2 regions of the Peribacillus sp. JNUCC41 genome follow, and region 2 is predicted to be linked to the other one. Evidence: predicted binding sites of a transcription regulator. Region 2 holds the regulator's gene; the other holds the start of a gene.
The links. Region 2 encodes NrdR, which represses ribonucleotide reductase genes. Its sites were predicted from a motif close to AACACNATATATNGTGTT; they were not measured.
Positions count from the first base shown of each region.

Region 1 (9,177 bases), 400 kb from region 2:
TCAAGCTGCTCGTCCATTTGGTTTTCTTCCGCTTTGAGCGTAAGGACCTGACTGTCACGGCTTCCGTCCACATATACAGTACCGCCTTTTGCTCCGCCTTTATAAAGACGTTCATATACTTTTTCAACTTGTTCGACCGTATATCCTTTTGGCGCATTGACTGTCTTACTGATCGAACTGTCAATCCAGCGCTGAATGATGCATTGAACATCAGCATGCGCTTCCGGGGCTAATTCCATAGCGGAAATGAACCATTTTGGAAGCTCTTCTGTATCGGCTTCCGGATGACGTTCCAAGTATTCCTGTACAATGTCAGCCTTCACCTCTATGAATTTACCCAGACGGCCGCTGCGGAAATACGTGAAAGAGAAATATGGTTCAAGACCTGTTGATACCCCAACCATCGTTCCTGTGCTTCCTGTAGGGGCCACTGTCAATAAATGAGAGTTACGGATGCCATGTGCAGCAACACTTTCCCTGATATCTTCCGGCATTTTTTCCATAAACCCAGTTTGGGTGAAACGTGTTCTAAGCTCATTGGTTTCTTCGTCCGTTGACCCGATCAGGAACGGGAAACTGCCTTTTTCTTGAGCAAGTTCCACAGAAGCCCTGTAAGCAGTAGTCGCAATCGTTTCAAATACCTTGTCAACCAGGATATTTCCTTCTTCAGAACCATATTCCGTTTCACAATAAATCAATAGGTCATGCAGACCCATTACACCAAGTCCAACCCGTCGCTCGCCCAGTGCCTGTTTTTTGTTTTCATCCAAGAAATAAGGAGTTGCGTCAATGACATTGTCCTGCATACGCACACCGACTTCGACGGTTTGCTTAAGTTTCTCGAAATTAACCGTTTTGCTATCTTTATCAGCCATTTCAGCCAAATTGACTGCCGCAAGGTTACATACTGAATATGGGGCCAATGGCTGTTCGCCACAAGGGTTCGTGGCAACGACCTGCTGACCGTATGCTTTGGCATTCGTCATTTCATTAGCATTATCAATAAAGAAAATTCCTGGTTCAGCAGAATATGTCGCACAAATGTTTATTAAGTTCCAAAGCTCTTTAGCTCGGATTTTACGGTAAACACGGACTTTGTGACCCATTTTTTCCCATTCACGAACATCACCGACATTATGCCATTCTTCATTGTAAATGGCCATTTCTTCGGCATTATAGCTCTCTACATCAGGAAAACGCAATTCGTATTCCGCATCTTGTTCCGCCGCTTCCATAAATTCCTTAGTCAGGCAAATAGAGATATTGGCTCCAGTCAGAAAATCCGGATTATGGACACTGTACGTTCCACCTGTACGGATCTTTTCTTCTGCATCCCTAATGATTTTCTCACTGAACCCACCTTGGCCAGGAATCTCCTTATAATTGATGATCCCTTGATACATAGCCGTTTCCTGTTCCGTATGCGGCGTGAATTTCAATTTATCCGTCGCATATTTCTTGATGGCTTCATCTTTAGTGTTTTCCACTAGGTAACGCAGAATCCTTGGATTTTGCATTTTGGAAATGATGAACTCCGCAATATCAGGATGCCAATCAGCAAGCATGATCATTTGCGCGCCGCGTCTGCTGCCGCCCTGTTCAACAAGATGCGTCAGTTTTGCAATATCGTCAAGCCATGATACTGAACCAGAGGATTTTCCATTCACCCCTTTTGCCAGAGTGTTTCTTGGACGCAGTGTCGATCCGTTCGTACCCACTCCGCCGCCGCGGCTCATGATCTCCATCACTTGTTTCCTATGTTCTGAGATCCCTTCACGTGAATCCGGTACGAATGGCATTACATAGCAGTTGAAATAAGTAACGTCCGTATTGGAACCTGCACCGTATAATACTCGTCCTGCCGGGACAAAATTAAGGTTCTTTAATTCTTGATAGAATTTATTGAACCATTCCGTTCTTTTTTCTTCCGTGGTTTCCACTGATGCCAAGCCCGTTGCATTACGTTTCGCAATTTGTTCATAGTATATTTCAAGCGGCTTTTCGATTATATCCAACGGACGGTTAATAATTCCCGTCTCCACTTCTTCCGGATTATCCAATACGCCACGGAATTCTTCATCCACCAATACCTTGGCTTTTTTGGTTTCCCAATCAATTTCAACGATGTAACCGAGACCCCTTGCCGGGAATTTCGGATCTTCCTTAATCGTCAACACGACGAAATCGCCTGCCGAGAGTGTGATTTTTTCAGTATCCTTAAAAGAATAGCGGTCAAGCATGACTAGACGGGACACTCCCTTATGCGCCATTTTCATATCAGCAGTTACAGGGTGAACCTGGGGAAATAAAGAAATATCCTTATTCAACCTTTCTAGATCAACCTTTAAAGCTTCTTTTATTACAACCGACATAATTCCCTCTCCTTTATATGTTTCAAGATCCGTTCTTGCTGCCGCAAAAATCCTTATGTAGCCTTACATGTCCGTTTCGCTTAACAAGTACCCTAAATTTATCATAGCGAAACTCAAAAATCAACATATAGTGTCGCATTAAATATTTCAACTACTATATATTGTGTTTGTTTTGAATAACTTTTAATTTTGTCAAACGATAAATCAATTAATATAGTTAGCAAAAGGGAGGAAAATGTCGATTTACGATAATTTTTCATCAGATTTCAATTAATTTGGACCTTGCTTTTTCCCCATCCCTTTTAGGGCTTATCCCTGCAAGGGATATCTTATTAGGTCAAAAAATCTGAAAAAACTTTTTTCTTTTATCACTCTTATTATCCCACTTCTTCTATCTCATAAAATTCCATTCATCGCTTTCATATTTACTTTCTGCAATGGCCTTCACTTCCTGCAATTGCTTTTCGGTTAGGACGTATGGCTCTAAATCGATCGAAAGTCCTTCGGCAAAACCTTTTTCAAAAGCTTCTTTCGCTTCAGGGATGGTAACCTTTCTTCCAGCAATGTCATTTATGGCCACAGCTTTATTTTTCAGGTTTTTTTGCATTCTCTCTTTAACCCTGTCATTTGAGAATTTAAATACGCTAAAAAGCTTATCATCATCAAGATCAAGCAAAATGGACCCGTGCTGAAGGATGACGCCTTTTTGCCTGGTTTGAGCGCTGCCAGCGACCTTCCTGCCCTCGACGACCAGTTCATACCAGCTTGGAGCATCAAAACAGACGGAAGACCTGGGCGATTTTAAAGCTTCTTTTTCCTGATTGGTTCGAGGCACGGCAAAATAAGCATCCAATCCCAGATTCCTGAACCCCATTAATATTCCTTCAGAAATGACACGATATGCTTCAGTAACGGTAGTTGGCATTCCCGGATAGGATTCTGGAACGATTACGCTATAAGTCAATTCATGCTCGTGCAGTACCGCTCGTCCTCCTGTTGGCCTGCGAACAAAACCAAGTCCCTGCCTTTTGACCTCTTCCAAATCAATTTCCGCTTCAGCCTTTTGAAAATAACCAATCGACAATGTTGCTGGATCCCAGCCGTAAAAGCGTATGATTGGCGGAATTTCACCTTTGCTTTGCCAGTTTAACAGTGCTTCGTCCAAAGCCATATTAAAACCCGGTGAACAATACCCCGAATCTATAAAACCCCATTTTTCTTTAGTCATCCTTACCCCTCGTTTCAATAGACTGTTTTTCAATCCCCCACAAAAAACTCACATGTAGTAGTTTAACAGACTTTAACACTCTAAAAAAGAACGTGCTATCAAGTCGATGAAGAATTTGATGAAAATTCTTTTTGATTATTGGGTAAAGCAATTATATAATAAGGATTGTCTGTATTCGTTAAGGTAGAAGGGAGTTTTTATGTTTGGAAATATTATATACGCTGCTCATCATCTTGGGAGTGGTTATTGCGTATTCACTTTTTAATTGGTACCGCCAGCGTAAAATCGTTAAAACATTAACACAGGACGAATTTATCGCTAACTACAGAAAAGTGCAGCTAATCGATGTGCGGGAACCGAATGATTTCGATAATGGTCATATCTTAGGCGCAAGAAACATCCCTATGACTCAAATGAAAACCCGCTTGGTCGAAATTAGGCCGGACAAGCCTGTATATTTGTACGCTCAGAGCGAAATCATCAGCGGAAGAGCTGCAGCCATGCTATACAAAAAGGGCTACAGGGAACTTTTTCACCTAAAGGGCGGTTTCAAGATGTGGACCGGGAAAATCAAAGCAAAGAAATAAGACCCCATCTCCGCATGGGCTCTTTTAAATTAAAAAGACTTCTTCTGCATCATGCGGGCTTTAGGGAATGAAAGTTAACTGTTGAACTTTTAATGAACTCTTACATAAACATGAAAAAATCCCCGCCGGCTGGCAGGGATTTTTTTTCGTGTAAGCTATCAGTCTATGCTTGAAAACGCAGAACAGGTTTTCTTGCAGCAAGAGTTTCGTCAAGCCGCTTTATAACGGTTGTATGCGGAGCTTCCTGAACGATTTCCGGGGTTTCTTCCGCTTCCTTGGCAATCTGGATCATCGCATCGATGAACGCATCCAGCGTTTCTTTAGACTCGGTTTCAGTCGGTTCTATCATCATTCCTTCTTCCACGTTCAACGGGAAGTAAATGGTCGGAGGATGATAACCGAAATCCAGCAATCTTTTGGCTATATCGAGAGTCCTTACCCCTAATTTCTTTTGACGGCGTCCGCTTAATACGAATTCATGCTTACAATGACGATTATATGGTAAGTCAAAAAATGGTTCCAACCTACGCATCATATAATTGGCATTGATGACCGCATTCTCGGTGACGGCTTTAAGACCATCTGGCCCCATTGAACGAATGTACGTATACGCCCTCACGTTTATCCCGAAATTACCATAATAAGGTTTTACCCTACCGATGGATTGCGGACGATCATAATCAAGAACGAATTGCTCACCTTGTTTGACCACAAGCGGTTTAGGCAAGTAAGGAATCAAGTCCGACTTCACCCCTACAGGACCAGAACCCGGGCCGCCGCCGCCATGCGGGCCTGTGAATGTTTTATGGAGATTTAAGTGAACCACATCAAAGCCCATATCACCCGGTCGTGCTTTCGATAGAACTGCATTCAGGTTGGCTCCATCATAATAAAGCTTCCCACCTGCGTCATGGACAAGTTGGGCCATTTCCAAAATATTTTCTTCAAACAATCCCAATGTATTGGGATTCGTCAGCATCAAGGCCGCGGTATCCGGTCCGACAACACGCTTTAAATCCTCAAGGTCGACTAACCCATTTTCATCCGACTTCACTGTAATCGTTTCAAGGCCGGCAACAGTTGCAGAGGCAGGATTCGTACCGTGTGCAGAATCAGGTACAATCACTTTAGTCCGTTCTGTATCGCCATTCGCTTCGTGAAAAGCGCGAATCATCATCAATCCAGTCCATTCACCGTGAGCACCTGCTGCAGGCTGTAATGTCACTTGGTCCATACCGGTGATTTCCGTTAAGTGTTCCTGCAAATCAAATAATAGTCCCAATGCTCCCTGAACAGTAGCCGGATCCTGATATGGATGGATATGGGCAAAACCGTTGAAGCGCGCCACATTTTCATTTATTTTCGGATTATATTTCATCGTGCATGAACCCAGCGGATAAAAACCCGAATCCACTCCATGATTCCGCTTGGAAAGTGCTGTATAATGACGCATGATATCAAGTTCGGACACCTCAGGAAGTTCTGCCTCTTCTTCACGGATGTAGTCGGCAGGAAGAATTTCTTCGAGCGAAATAGTTGCAACATCCATTTCTGGCAGACTGTATCCGATTCGACCGGAAGTACTGATTTCAAAAATGAGTGATTGATCTTGATTATTCATGTTGATCCCCCAATTCCTGCGCAAGTGCATCAATTTCTTCTTTTGTTCTAAGTTCAGTTACCGCGACCAGCATATGATCTTTCAGCTCAGGATAAACCGTCCCTAAATCGAAGCCGCCGATCATCCCTTTTTCAAAAAGGTTTTTATTGATTTCTGAAAACGAAGCAGGCAGTTTAATGACAAATTCATTAAATGAAGGACCGTCGAATATCACTTCCACCCCTTTTGCCATAATTGCTTTTTTCGCATAATGCGCTTTTTGAATATTTTGCACAGCCATTTCTTTGACACCCTTTTTCCCAAGCGCGGTCATTGCGACAGAAGCTGCCAAGGCATTCAAAGCTTGATTGGAACAAATGTTGGATGTGGCTTTGTCACGGCGGATGTGCTGTTCACGAGCTTGAAGGGTCAGTACAAACCCCCTTTTACCATTTTCATCCACCGTTTGACCGACGAGTCGGCCCGGAACTTTCCGAACAAGTTTATTAGTAACGGCAAAATAGCCACAATGAGGTCCCCCAAATGCCGCTGGAATGCCGAATGGCTGGGCATCCCCCGTTACGATATCTGCACCGAGTGCTCCAGGGGATGTCAAAGCTCCCAATGCAAGCGGGTTACTGGAAACGATAAACGTGGACTTGACACCATGAATGATTTCCTCCATTTCTTTCAATGGCTCGATGCGGCCAAAAAAGTTCGGATATTGCACGATCACTCCTGCAATGTCATCATTCGCCAATTCCCTTAAAGCAGCTAAATCCGTCACACCGTCCTTATAAGGAATTTCGACCACTTCCACCCGTTGCCCTTTCGCATATGTCTTCACAACTTCCCTTGATTCAGGATGAACGGTTCCTGAAATGAGAATCTTCTTGCGCCGCGTCTGGCCAGAAGCAAGCATGGCTGCTTCGGCTAGTGCCGTCCCGCCATCATACATGGATGAGTTAGCTACATCCATTCCCGTCAATTCACATATCATCGTTTGATATTCGAAGATTGCCTGAAGCTCGCCCTGTGAAATTTCTGGCTGATACGGTGTATAAGCCGTATAAAACTCAGAACGGGATAAAACATGATCGACGATGACCGGTGCGTAATGATCATAGACACCCGCACCAAGGAAGGAAGCATAGCTTTTAAGGTCCGCATTCTTGGCAGCTAGCCTTGATAATTCTTTCATTAATGCAGGTTCCGATTTAGCAGGCTTAATATCGTATTCTCCTTGGAAACGAACGCTTTCAGGGATATCATTGAAAAGTTCTTGAGTAGAAGATACCCCTATCACTTCCAGCATTTCTTGTTTATCTTGCTCTGTCATGGGTAAATAACGATGTTTCATCTAATGACCATTCCCCTCTATTTACGTGGTTTTTTATAAAAAGGTGTTTGTATGATAACGGCTTTCAAACGCTTGGAACGGATTTCCACTTCTACTTCCGCATCCAGTACCGAAAATTCCTTATCGATAAGTACCAATCCCACGTTTTTCTTCAACGTGGGTGATTGGGTACCGGTCGTGACCTCACCAATGACTTTATCACCGCTGTAGATCTTATACCCATGACGCGGAATGCCACGGTCAATCATTTCAATTCCCACAAGCTTGCGGGGAGCTCCATTCTCCTTTTGCTCAGCAAGAACGGCTTTCCCGAAAAAATCCGCTTCCTTATCCACTTTCACTGCAAAACCAATACCGGCTTCTATCGGGGTGATGTCCGCTGAAAGCTCCTGCCCATAAAGCGGCAGTTTCGCTTCAAAACGCAGGGTATCACGAGCACCTAAACCAATCGGCTGAACCCCCTCTTCCTTTCCGGCTTCCATAATCGCCTTCCAAAGGGCAGGACCATTTTCACTGTCACTATATATCTCAAAACCATCTTCACCAGTGTATCCAGTACGGGATACCAGCGTGGAGATACCGTTAATCAGGACATTTTCCTTGAACTTGAAAAATCCAATTTCACTTAAGTCAGTATTTCCCGATAGTTTTTGTAATATCTTTTCTGCAGATGGTCCTTGAAGTGCCAGCTGTGTATAGTCACTCGATACATTCGTAATTTGGACATCTTCCGTTAAATTAGCTTGAAGCCAATTGAAATCTTTTTCTGTATTCGCTGCATTGACCACGAGCAGATAGTCGTCCTCTGCCCTTTTATACACGATAAGATCATCAACCGTGCCTCCGTTTTCATAACACATGGCGGTATATTGGGCACCGCCCTGCTGCAGCTTTGATATATCATTAGTGAGCATTTTCTGTAAAAAGGAAAGGCTCCCAGGACCCTTAACATCGACTTCCCCCATATGGGAAACATCGAATAACCCCGATTTTGTACGTACGGCTTCATGTTCGTCCTTGATACCCGAAAATTGGACAGGAAGTTCCCAGCCGCCAAAATCGATCGTTTTACCTCCGTATTCACGATAAACCTCGAATAGTGGTGTTCTTTTTAAATTGGTCAAAAAATGACCCCCTTCAGATTTTTTTTAAAATTAATTGGCTTCATTATCAAAAGCTTCTTGTCATTTCGCATCAGGTATATCCTGATTCATGCTGTGAAAAAAGCACAAAAAAGGACAGAGAAAGCCCATTTGAGCTTTTTCTCTGTCCTGAAACCTGAAAGTTTACCTATGTAATAGGTTTTCCCCTTTGGTGGCCGTCCCAAAACGGGCGGCGCTCTCCAGAGTTGCGTCCAATAAGAGTTCTTTTGCCTGAGAGATTCACTGCTAAGTTTGCTCCTTCGGCGCTACATCCGTAGTCTCTCCCCTTATCTTCACCCGCATATGAATGGTCTGCCAATGAAAGGAAGCGAAATAGCCCCAAGCATCGGTAAAACCTTTGAGCATCATCGAATGCATTCCCTGCCAATTCTCCTAAAACTTCAGAAACCGTTTGAGTGATCTCCTTCAGTAATCTTGGATAAATTAAGAGCCTATAGCCCATACTAAGAAAACGCGAACTGCAAAATCGATGTACAAAGATTCTTTGTAGCGTTTGGAAATTGAATTTTCTAAATATACTTATATCCTACCCTAAGAAACTTATCTCTGCAATATCTTTTGAAGATAAATATTTTTCTTACTTCACATACAAAATGTTCGGGTTTTGACCCTTTATTAAGGAAATTATGATTTAAGAGGGAGTTATTTCTATGAAAATCAATATATCCTTCAATTCTGAATGGAATGACGAGCTTCTGCAAAAAGTGGAAAATGACGGTCCATGGGGAAATTGGGAGCTTTATAAGCTGGCGGTTCAAATGGAGGAAAATCTTATTATCCCTGATTTTGAAGGTTTACAGGCGCCCAAACACCTTCCGCAGTTAACCCCGCTTCCCCATCAATTGGAAGCAGCAAAGCAAGTGGTGG
Region 1 is NZ_CP062163.1:5,355,120-5,364,296, forward strand. Features, by position in the region: gene JNUCC41_RS25865 (vitamin B12-dependent ribonucleotide reductase) at 1-2,372, opposite strand, end outside; gene JNUCC41_RS25870 (lipoate--protein ligase family protein) at 2,764-3,600, opposite strand; gene JNUCC41_RS25875 (rhodanese-like domain-containing protein) at 3,804-4,187, shown strand; gene gcvPB (aminomethyl-transferring glycine dehydrogenase subunit GcvPB) at 4,351-5,808, opposite strand; gene gcvPA (aminomethyl-transferring glycine dehydrogenase subunit GcvPA) at 5,801-7,147, opposite strand; gene gcvT (glycine cleavage system aminomethyltransferase GcvT) at 7,165-8,271, opposite strand; glycine riboswitch at 8,412-8,495, opposite strand; glycine riboswitch at 8,499-8,586, opposite strand; gene JNUCC41_RS25895 (DEAD/DEAH box helicase) at 8,961-9,177, shown strand, end outside.
Region 1: JNUCC41_RS25865 (vitamin B12-dependent ribonucleotide reductase) is a predicted target of NrdR. The motif match lies at 2,523-2,540, and genes of this name have one in related genera.

Region 2 (9,177 bases):
GCTATGATCGGCATTTCACCGATTATCCTTGCAGGGTGCATCGCTATTATGAGTTCAATTTTCATTTGGAGCGGGATTCAAAGCGGGAAATTGCTTTCAAATAATAAAGTTGTACAGCAATTGACTTTTCTTCCAGGTGTACTGTTGATTATCATCGGTATATTCAAGTTATGATACATGGTTAAAAGGGGGAGCTTATGGGACAAATCATTGGAATCACCGGGGGCATCGCCAGTGGGAAAAGCACCGTCAGCCTTTATTTACAGGAACTCGGATTCACGATTGTCGATGCAGATCTGGCTTCCCGTGCCGTCGTTGAGCCGGGTGAAGAAGCCTATCATCAAGTTGTGAAGGCATTTGGTGAAGATATCTTATTGCCGGATGGGGGTATAGATCGCGAAAAGCTCGGGTCGATCATATTTAATGATCAGGAAAAGAGATTGCTATTGAATGGCATCGTGCACCCTGCCGTCAGGAAATGGATGCGCCTCAAAACGGAAGAGGCACTATCATCAGGGGAAGAAACGGTGTTCATGGATATTCCGCTCCTATTCGAAAGTAAGCTGACATTCATGGTGGAAAAGACGCTTTTGATCTATGTGGATGAGCAAGTTCAATTGCAGCGATTAATGAACAGGAATGGTCTTTCGGAGACGGAGGCACTAGCCAGGATCAATTCGCAAATGCCTTTGGCCGATAAAAAGGCTTTAGCGGATGCCGTAGTCGACAATAATGGGGATATTAATGAGACGAAAAGGCAAGTGAAGTCCTTACTTCGCGAATGGCATGTCATATAATTATGATAAAAAAGAAGAAACCACCAGGTTTCTTCTTTTTGTGTTGAAAAAATAAACACAATCCGCATTTTTATTAGCACAATTCCTCTTAATTATGTTATACTAATTACATGTGGAAGGTAATAAGTATAACACTAATATTTTCTGGAGGGTCCGAACAATGAATTCAAGAATAGCGATTAACGGGTTTGGGAGAATTGGAAGAATGGTTTTCCGAAAGGCCATATTAGATGAGAGTTTGGACATTGTTGCCATTAATGCAAGCTATCCAGCTGAAACTTTAGCACACTTACTAAAATATGATACGATACATGGTAAATTCGACGGTATCATTATAGCGGAAGATGATTCACTAGTAGTGAATGGCCGCCGAGTAAAACTAATAAATAACCGCGATCCAAAGCTATTGCCTTGGAAAGAGTTGGACATAGATATTGTAATTGAAGCTACGGGCAAATTCAATGATCGTTCTAAAGCGGCTCTTCATTTAGATGCAGGGGCAAAAAGAGTTATTTTATCAGCGCCGGGTAAAAATGAAGACGTTACCATTGTAATGGGTGTAAATGAGGAAGTGCTGGAAATTGACAAGCATTTCGTCATATCCAATGCATCTTGTACAACCAACTGTCTTGGACCGGTTGCAAAAGTGCTTGATGAAAAATTCGGCATAAACAACGGTTTAATGACGACGATACATTCTTATACAAATGATCAAAATAATATCGATAACCCGCATAAAGACTTAAGACGTGCCCGTGCCGCTGCGGAAAGCATGATTCCTACGACCACAGGAGCTGCAAAAGCCATCTCGCTAGTGTTGCCGCAATTAAAAGGCAAGCTTCATGGAATGGCGATCCGCGTACCGACACCTAACGTATCTCTAGTCGATCTTGTTGTGGATTTAAACCGTGATGTCACGATTGATGAAGTGAACCAAGCCTTCATCGATGCTTCAGAAAATGAACTCAAAGGAATTATGGAATTCACGATGGAACCTTTAGTTTCCAGTGATTTCAAAACGAATCCTCACTCTGCAATCATCGATGGTTTGACGACGATGATGATTGGGGACAGGAAAGTGAAAGTCCTTGCATGGTATGATAATGAGTGGGGTTACTCCAACCGGGTAGTGGACCTTGTGAAATTGGTGGGATCCGAGTTGAAAAAAACTTCCGAAGTCGAACTATCAGTAAAATAATGAAAAGAAATCGAGCCTGCTAAAATTTTTTAGCAGGCTCAGTTTGTAGACAAAAAGGTTTCAAAATGGCCACAATCCGAAACCTTTTTTGGATTTGGAGCAGTTATAGAGAATAGTCACCCCACGCATATCATGTTTTCTTTTACATGCGGCTACTGCTCCTGGTTTTCCAACTTTCTCAATCACTTGTAAAACTAGAGGCTATAAGATATGACTAGCATACGTATTTACGGTTGTTATCATTGTCCCCAAAACAAATCCATTGCGGTTTGATGCCGCATGAAACGAATAGGCAAACTTGTTTTGTTCGTTCATCTTTCACATAGCAGCTATTCTAAGGTTCAGTTGAACTGTCCTTAATCTTCTTGGCTCCTTTCTTAAATAGACTGTAGGTAAAAGGAGATCTTACTGTTAAATCAAAGTTGATTGGAACGTAAGGTGAGATTCCTGCGGGAAAAGCGCGTCCAAGGGAGACCCCGCAGGCGCAATGGCGCCGAGGAGGCTCCCGGACCGCCCGCGGAAAGCGAGTGCCTGAAGTGGAAATCAACGGCCAAATATTAAAAGAATAGACAAACTTGATTGGGGTTTGCTTATAGTCTGAGCCTGCTAAAATTTTTTAGCAGGCTATTTTTAATGCAGTGACCCATCAATTCCTGGCTATTTTAAGGCGCTGAATAAACCCGGAAAACAGAATTTCCCTTACATTGGTACCTTAGCTATAGCCCTATTGCATATAAAGTTTATCTTTCCAAAATTTTAATTTGGAGTTGCAAAAAAAATTCAAACAATATATACTATGAATCGTGAACTTCTTCAAAAGCGGTTTGCATGATGGCTACTTAAAGGGTTAGGACCTCTTTGGACTAACTTTCCCCCGTGGTAGTTATCAGAACTTATTTTTAAATCATGGTAAGGGGGAAGCTTAATATGGAAACAGCTTACACTATGGAAACAATGGGTAGACATGTCATTTCAGAACTTTGGGGTTGTGACTTTGAAAAACTGAACAATATCGATTTAATTGAAAAGATTTTTGTTGATGCTGCTTTGAAATCAGGTGCAGAGGTACGGGAAGTTGCCTTTCACAAATTTGCTCCACAAGGAGTCAGCGGGGTTGTCATCATTTCTGAATCACACTTAACGATTCACAGTTTTCCAGAACACGGCTATGCGAGCATCGATGTCTATACATGCGGTAACTTGGATCCGAATATTGCGGCAGATTATATTGCAGAAGCTTTGAATGCGCAAACACGTGAAAACATAGAATTACCACGTGGTTTAGGTCCTGTACAAATGAAAAAAGCCAATATAAGTGCCCTATAAAAAACACGTATACACAGAGATGCCATGGGTGCATCTCTTTTTTAATGCAATGAATCGGCAGCCTGCTTCACATTATAGCTATGGATTGCCTTATAGCACAAAGACCTTGACAAAGGTGCTCCAAGGGCGGAACAAAAGTGCCTGCTGCTGGAAGTTACACTTTTTACTTGTACTGGCCGTTCCTTTTAATATAAGATTAAGATAGAGAAGTAAATCCTTGGGGAACATTTAGATAGGGGAGTCCTACATAAAATACGGAGCTGATAATGATGAAATGCCCATCATGTCAATATAACGGAACAAGAGTGCTCGATTCCAGGCCAGTCGATGAAAGTAAATCGATTCGACGACGCCGTGAATGCGAGGCATGTGGTTTTCGATTCACGACATTTGAAAAGGTGGAGGAAACACCGCTTATTGTAGTGAAAAAGGGCGGGACACGGGAAGAGTTCAGTCGTGATAAAATCCTGCGTGGCTTAATCAGGGCTTGCGAAAAACGCCCGGTTCCCTTGAAGGAACTAGAGCAAATTACCAGTTATGTAGAAAAAGAACTGCGCAACCAGGGCATATCGGAAGTGAAAAGCGACAATGTCGGCGAAATGGTAATGGACAAGCTGGCGGAAGTCGATGAGGTTGCCTATGTAAGGTTCGCATCCGTCTATCGACAATTTAAAGATATCAATGTCTTTATCGATGAATTGAAAGATTTAATAAATAAAGAAAGAAAGTAGAGCTGAAGATTCACTTTGGCTCTTTTTTCACTACATCTTTTGAAAGGTTTGAATGGAGATGTCAATGCATTGGCAAGAATTGCTCCCAGCGGATTCATATTTGGTCTCATCTGCGGGGCTGCTTCATGATTATGATCGGAAAATACTTACCCGACTATATCAACCTCTTATTGGACCTATCTGCATTAGCCTATATATGACGTTATGGAGTGAGCTGGAGGAAAACAGGCTATGGTCGGAAATCTCCTCACATTATCAATTAATGAATACCATCGGCCTTAAGTTAGGTGATATTTACGAAGCACGCCTTTTACTTGAAGGAATTGGTCTGTTGAATGTATATAAGAAATCGAAAAATGAAACGAAGGAATTCATCTATGAGTTAAACCCGCCGCTTTCACCCCAGCAGTTTTTCACGGATGGAATGCTGAATATTTACTTATACAAAAAAATCGGCAAAGCGCAATTCAACCGGTTAAAGAGATTCTTTTGTGATGATCATATCTTAACCGATCAATATGAAGGTGTGACTAAATCTTTTGCGGAAGTATTCTCATCAGATCATTTGGACTCTTTATATGTAACCGATGAAGCGAAAAACGAATGGAAACCGATGCCTGAGCAGCAATTCATCGATCGGACGGAAGGCGTCGAGCCATCGGGGTTTGACGACTTATTTGATTTTGACCTTTTACTTGCCGGGATGAAATCCTCGATCGTACCGAAAAAGGCCTTTACTCCGAAAATAAAAAGTACGATTGCCAAACTTGCTTTTTTATATGGCATTGATCCGCTGGAAATGCAAAAACTAGTAATGGATGCCGTTTCATTGGATGATGAAATCGATGAGGAAGTGCTCAGAAAGGCGGCAAGGGACTGGTATCAGATCGAACGGCAGGCAGATATGCCTTCCCTAGTCAATCGGGTGCAGCCGATTCGTGAACGGACACAAAAAGAAGAACCGAAAACACAGGAACAAGAGTTAATCCGTCATTTGGAGACGATTTCCCCGAGGGAGCGGCTGATGCAATTGTCTGGAGGTGCAGAGCCATCAAGCGGTGATCTGAAAGTGGTTGAGGGAGTGATGATCAATCAAAAGCTGAATCCGGGTGTCGTCAATGTCTTGATTGAATACGTCATGCTCAAAACGGATATGAAGTTCACGAAGGGCTATGTGGAAAAGCTGGCAGGCCATTGGGCACGGCTGAAGGTCTCTACGGTCGTCGAGGCGATGGAACTGGCTAAAAATGAACATAGGAAATATCAGGACTGGGCTCAAGGAAGCAGGAATGCTGCGAAGGGCGGCCGGAAAAAGGCGATACGGGAAGAAGCGGTTCCGGAGTGGCTTGAGAAAAAAGAAGAAGCACAGCAGGAGCAGAATGCAGATCAGCCTGAATTGAATGCCCAGAAACGCGAGCTTCAGGAGAAATGGAAGCAGTGGAAAGCAGGAGGTGAAATGAACGATGGAAAAGATTAATAGATCCCTTAATAAATTGGCCAATACAAACCAATTTCAACAGCGTTATGAAAAGCTGAAACAGGAGATTTTTGAAGACGAACAAGTGCGGTTATTTTTGAATGCCAACAGTTCGACGGTCACGAAGGAAATGATTGATAAAAATTTGGGGAAGCTTTATGAGTTCACTTCACAAAGCAATAAATGTGATAAATGTCCAAGCTTGAATGGCTGCATCAATATGATGCAAGGGTATTATCCCAAATTGGTGATTCAAGGGAAGGCCCTGAACCTGAATTATGAAATCTGTCCGCGGAAGTTGGCAGAGGATGAAAAGCGGAAACGGGAAAAATTGATCCACAGCCTGTATGTACCGAAGGATATTTTAAAGGCGACCATTGAGGACTTTACCCAAACGGATAATGATAACAAACGCTTGGACGTTTTAAGTAAGGCGATGTCGTTCATTATGGAATATGAGCCAGGTAAAATGCAAAAAGGCTTATATATATATGGGAAATTCGGTGTTGGGAAAACGTACTTATTAGGTGCGATTGCCAATGAACTTGCAGAAAGGCAAATTTCCTCCCTTATTGTCTATGTCCCTGACTACTTGCGGGAACTTAAAGGATCGATCGGTGATAATACGGTCAATGAAAAAATTGAGATGGTGAAAACGGCCCCTGTCCTCATGCTGGATGATATTGGAGCGGAGTCCATGACGAGCTGGGGACGCGATGAGGTTTTTGGTCCGATTTTGCAATTTAGGATGCTGGAAAACCTGCCGACGTTTTTCACTTCGAATTTTGACCTGAATGGCCTGGAGAACCACCTAACCTTTTCACAGCGCGGTGAGAAGGAAGAAGTGAAGGCGGCCAGGATAATGGAAAGAATTCAATATTTAGCGGAGCCGGTCAAGCTGGATGGCGTGAATCGGAGAAGATGAAGGAAAGTGGTCTCTTAATGGAGGTCACTTTTTTCTTTTACAAGACTCATCCTACTTCTAAACACGTCCCCATCCCCATATACATGAACAAACAGGCAAGGGGGAAGGGGGGATGTCGTAGTGCAAATTTCGTTTCAAAACGATTCAGAGGCAATGAAATTACTGAATTTCGTTTCTGTCCATCCACTGGGGGCAGAATTTCAAGCATACATTCGATTTCTTCCGCAACAAGGCATGCATATGGATATGACGAAGTCTTCAGGTGATAAATGGCTAATTTTGCTTCGTGATGCATTTCATTCTTTTTTATTGGAAGAAAAGACGATTCCTGTTCTGGAGCAAATAATAGTCGGTAAATTTTTTTATAGGGAACGGGAAGAAATTGAAGCCATCATTGAAATTGCATCATCGATCATCGAGGCGGAAAGAGCCAGGGATCAAGATGGAGCATTCAATACGGAGAAACGATTGATTGAGGAAGGACTTCAAAGCATCTTGGCTGGAAAGGTATCTTTTTCATTCGATTCTTTTACGACCTTCCGTTTAAAATCATTTCAGCACACTTTGGAAAAGTATGTCGTTAAGGCGATTGATGAATACAAGCTGGAGCAGGACTATCAAAATTTCATTGCCACGCTCCGTGATTGCCTTCATGGGCAGGAGTCGAAATTAAGAAAGCTTCACCTCGTCAACCGGGATGGTTTTCATTTCTATGATCAGAAATTCAGCAAACTCGACCGGCCGAAAATCAATAGTATGATCGACAGGAGGCTTCTTGCCAAAAGTTCACTTTTTCTCGATACGGTGATACTTGCCCCGCTTTTATCGATTGCTCCTGAAAACTTGTGCATCTATACTGATGATAAGGAAGAAGGGCTGATCCAGACCATTTCAAGGATTTTCGAAGAACGGGCAACCATCCTGCCACTTTCGTCATTTTCGATGCATTTGAATGATCTTTCGTGGAAAAAAGAAAATTAACCTTGATTTTCACCGTATAACAAATTATAATTTCCTACATACTATTAAAAAACTAAAAGTTATGATGAGGACAAGGGTATTCTAGTCGCCGATTATCAGAGAGGGGAGCCAACAGGCTGTAAGCTTCCTATTCGCATGGAACACTTACCACCTTTAAACTTCGGCTCGGAAAGCAGGCATTCTGCGAATATGAGCTGACGGGAAGCTGCCGTTACCAAGTTACAAGTGCCATTTTGCCGTGAAAGGCAAGCTGGAACGAGGGTGGAACCGCGGGTTAATGATATTTATTACTAAGCTCGTCCCTGTTTTATACAGGGGCGGGCTTTTTTGTGTTGTAATGGAATCAAAACCTGTAATTTGTCCGAACAATAAGAAGGAGTGAAACTAAAATGTCAGAATTACTGAAAATATCTTTTCCTGACGGAGCGGTTAAGGAGTTTGCCAAAGGGACAACAACTGAAGACATCGCTGCATCCATCAGTCCTGGTTTAAGGAAAAAATCCATTGCCGGAAAATTCAATGGTGAATTATATGATTTGAAACGTCCGATTGAACAAGATGGTACAATCGAAATCGTCACACAGGACGCAGCGGATGCTCTTGAAGTATTGCGTCACAGTACAGCACACTTGATGGCACAAGCGATCAAACGTTTGTACAAAAACGCTAAATTCGGAGTGGGTCCAGTCATCGAGGGCGGCTTTTACTATGATATGGATCTGGAGGAATCATTGACTCCTGAAGACCTTCCATTGATTGAAAAAGAAATGAAGAAAATCGTCAACGAAAACTTGGAAATTTCCCGCATCGAAGTGAGTCGTGATGAAGCGATTTCCCGTTTTAAAGAAATCGGCGATGAGTACAAGTTGGAGTTGATCGATGCGATTCCTGCCGATCAGCAGGTAACGCTTTATGAGCAGGGTGAATTCTTTGACCTTTGTCGTGGAATTCATGTTCCATCAACGGGGAAAATCAAAGAGTTCAAGCTATTGAGCATCGCTGGAGCATACTGGAGAGGCGATAGCAAAAACAAAATGCTTCAACGCATTTACGGTACGGCTTTCTATAAAAAAGAAGATTTGGCCGAACACCTGCGTTTCCTTGAAGAAGCCAAAGAACGTGACCATCGTAAAATCGGCAAAGAATTGAACTTGTTCATGAGCTCACAAAAAGTGGGACAAGGGTTGCCAATGTGGTTGCCAAAAGGCGCGACCATCCGTCGGACAATCGAAAGATACATCGTGGACAAGGAAGAACGTTTGGGTTATGACCATGTCTACACACCTGTAATGGGAAGCGTGGACCTTTATAAAACATCTGGACACTGGGATCATTACCAGGACGGCATGTTCCCTGCCATGGAGATGGAAAACGAACAGCTTGTCCTGCGTCCTATGAACTGTCCGCATCACATGATGGTCTATAAAAACAGTATCCACAGCTATCGCGAACTGCCAATTCGGATTGCCGAGCTAGGCTTGATGCACCGTTATGAAATGTCAGGTGCCCTTTCAGGCCTTCAGCGTGTACGTGGAATGACATTGAATGATGCGCACATTTTCGTCCGTCCCGACCAAATCAAAGAAGAGTTCAAGCGCGTTGTGAACTTGGTTCTGGAAGTATATAAAGATTTCGATATCAAGGATTATTCATTCCGACTGTCTTATCGCGATCCTCAGGATACAGAAAAATACTTCGATGATGATGACATGTGGGAAAAAGCACAAAGCATGTTAAAAGTC
Region 2 is NZ_CP062163.1:260,034-269,210, reverse strand. Features, by position in the region: gene ytaF (sporulation membrane protein YtaF) at 1-174, shown strand, start outside; gene coaE (dephospho-CoA kinase) at 198-797, shown strand; gene JNUCC41_RS01315 (glyceraldehyde-3-phosphate dehydrogenase) at 958-1,995, shown strand; gene speD (adenosylmethionine decarboxylase) at 2,941-3,321, shown strand; gene nrdR (transcriptional regulator NrdR) at 3,591-4,052, shown strand; gene JNUCC41_RS01300 (replication initiation and membrane attachment family protein) at 4,117-5,529, shown strand; gene dnaI (primosomal protein DnaI) at 5,516-6,454, shown strand; gene ytxC (sporulation protein YtxC) at 6,575-7,435, shown strand; gene thrS (threonine--tRNA ligase) at 7,825-9,177, shown strand, end outside.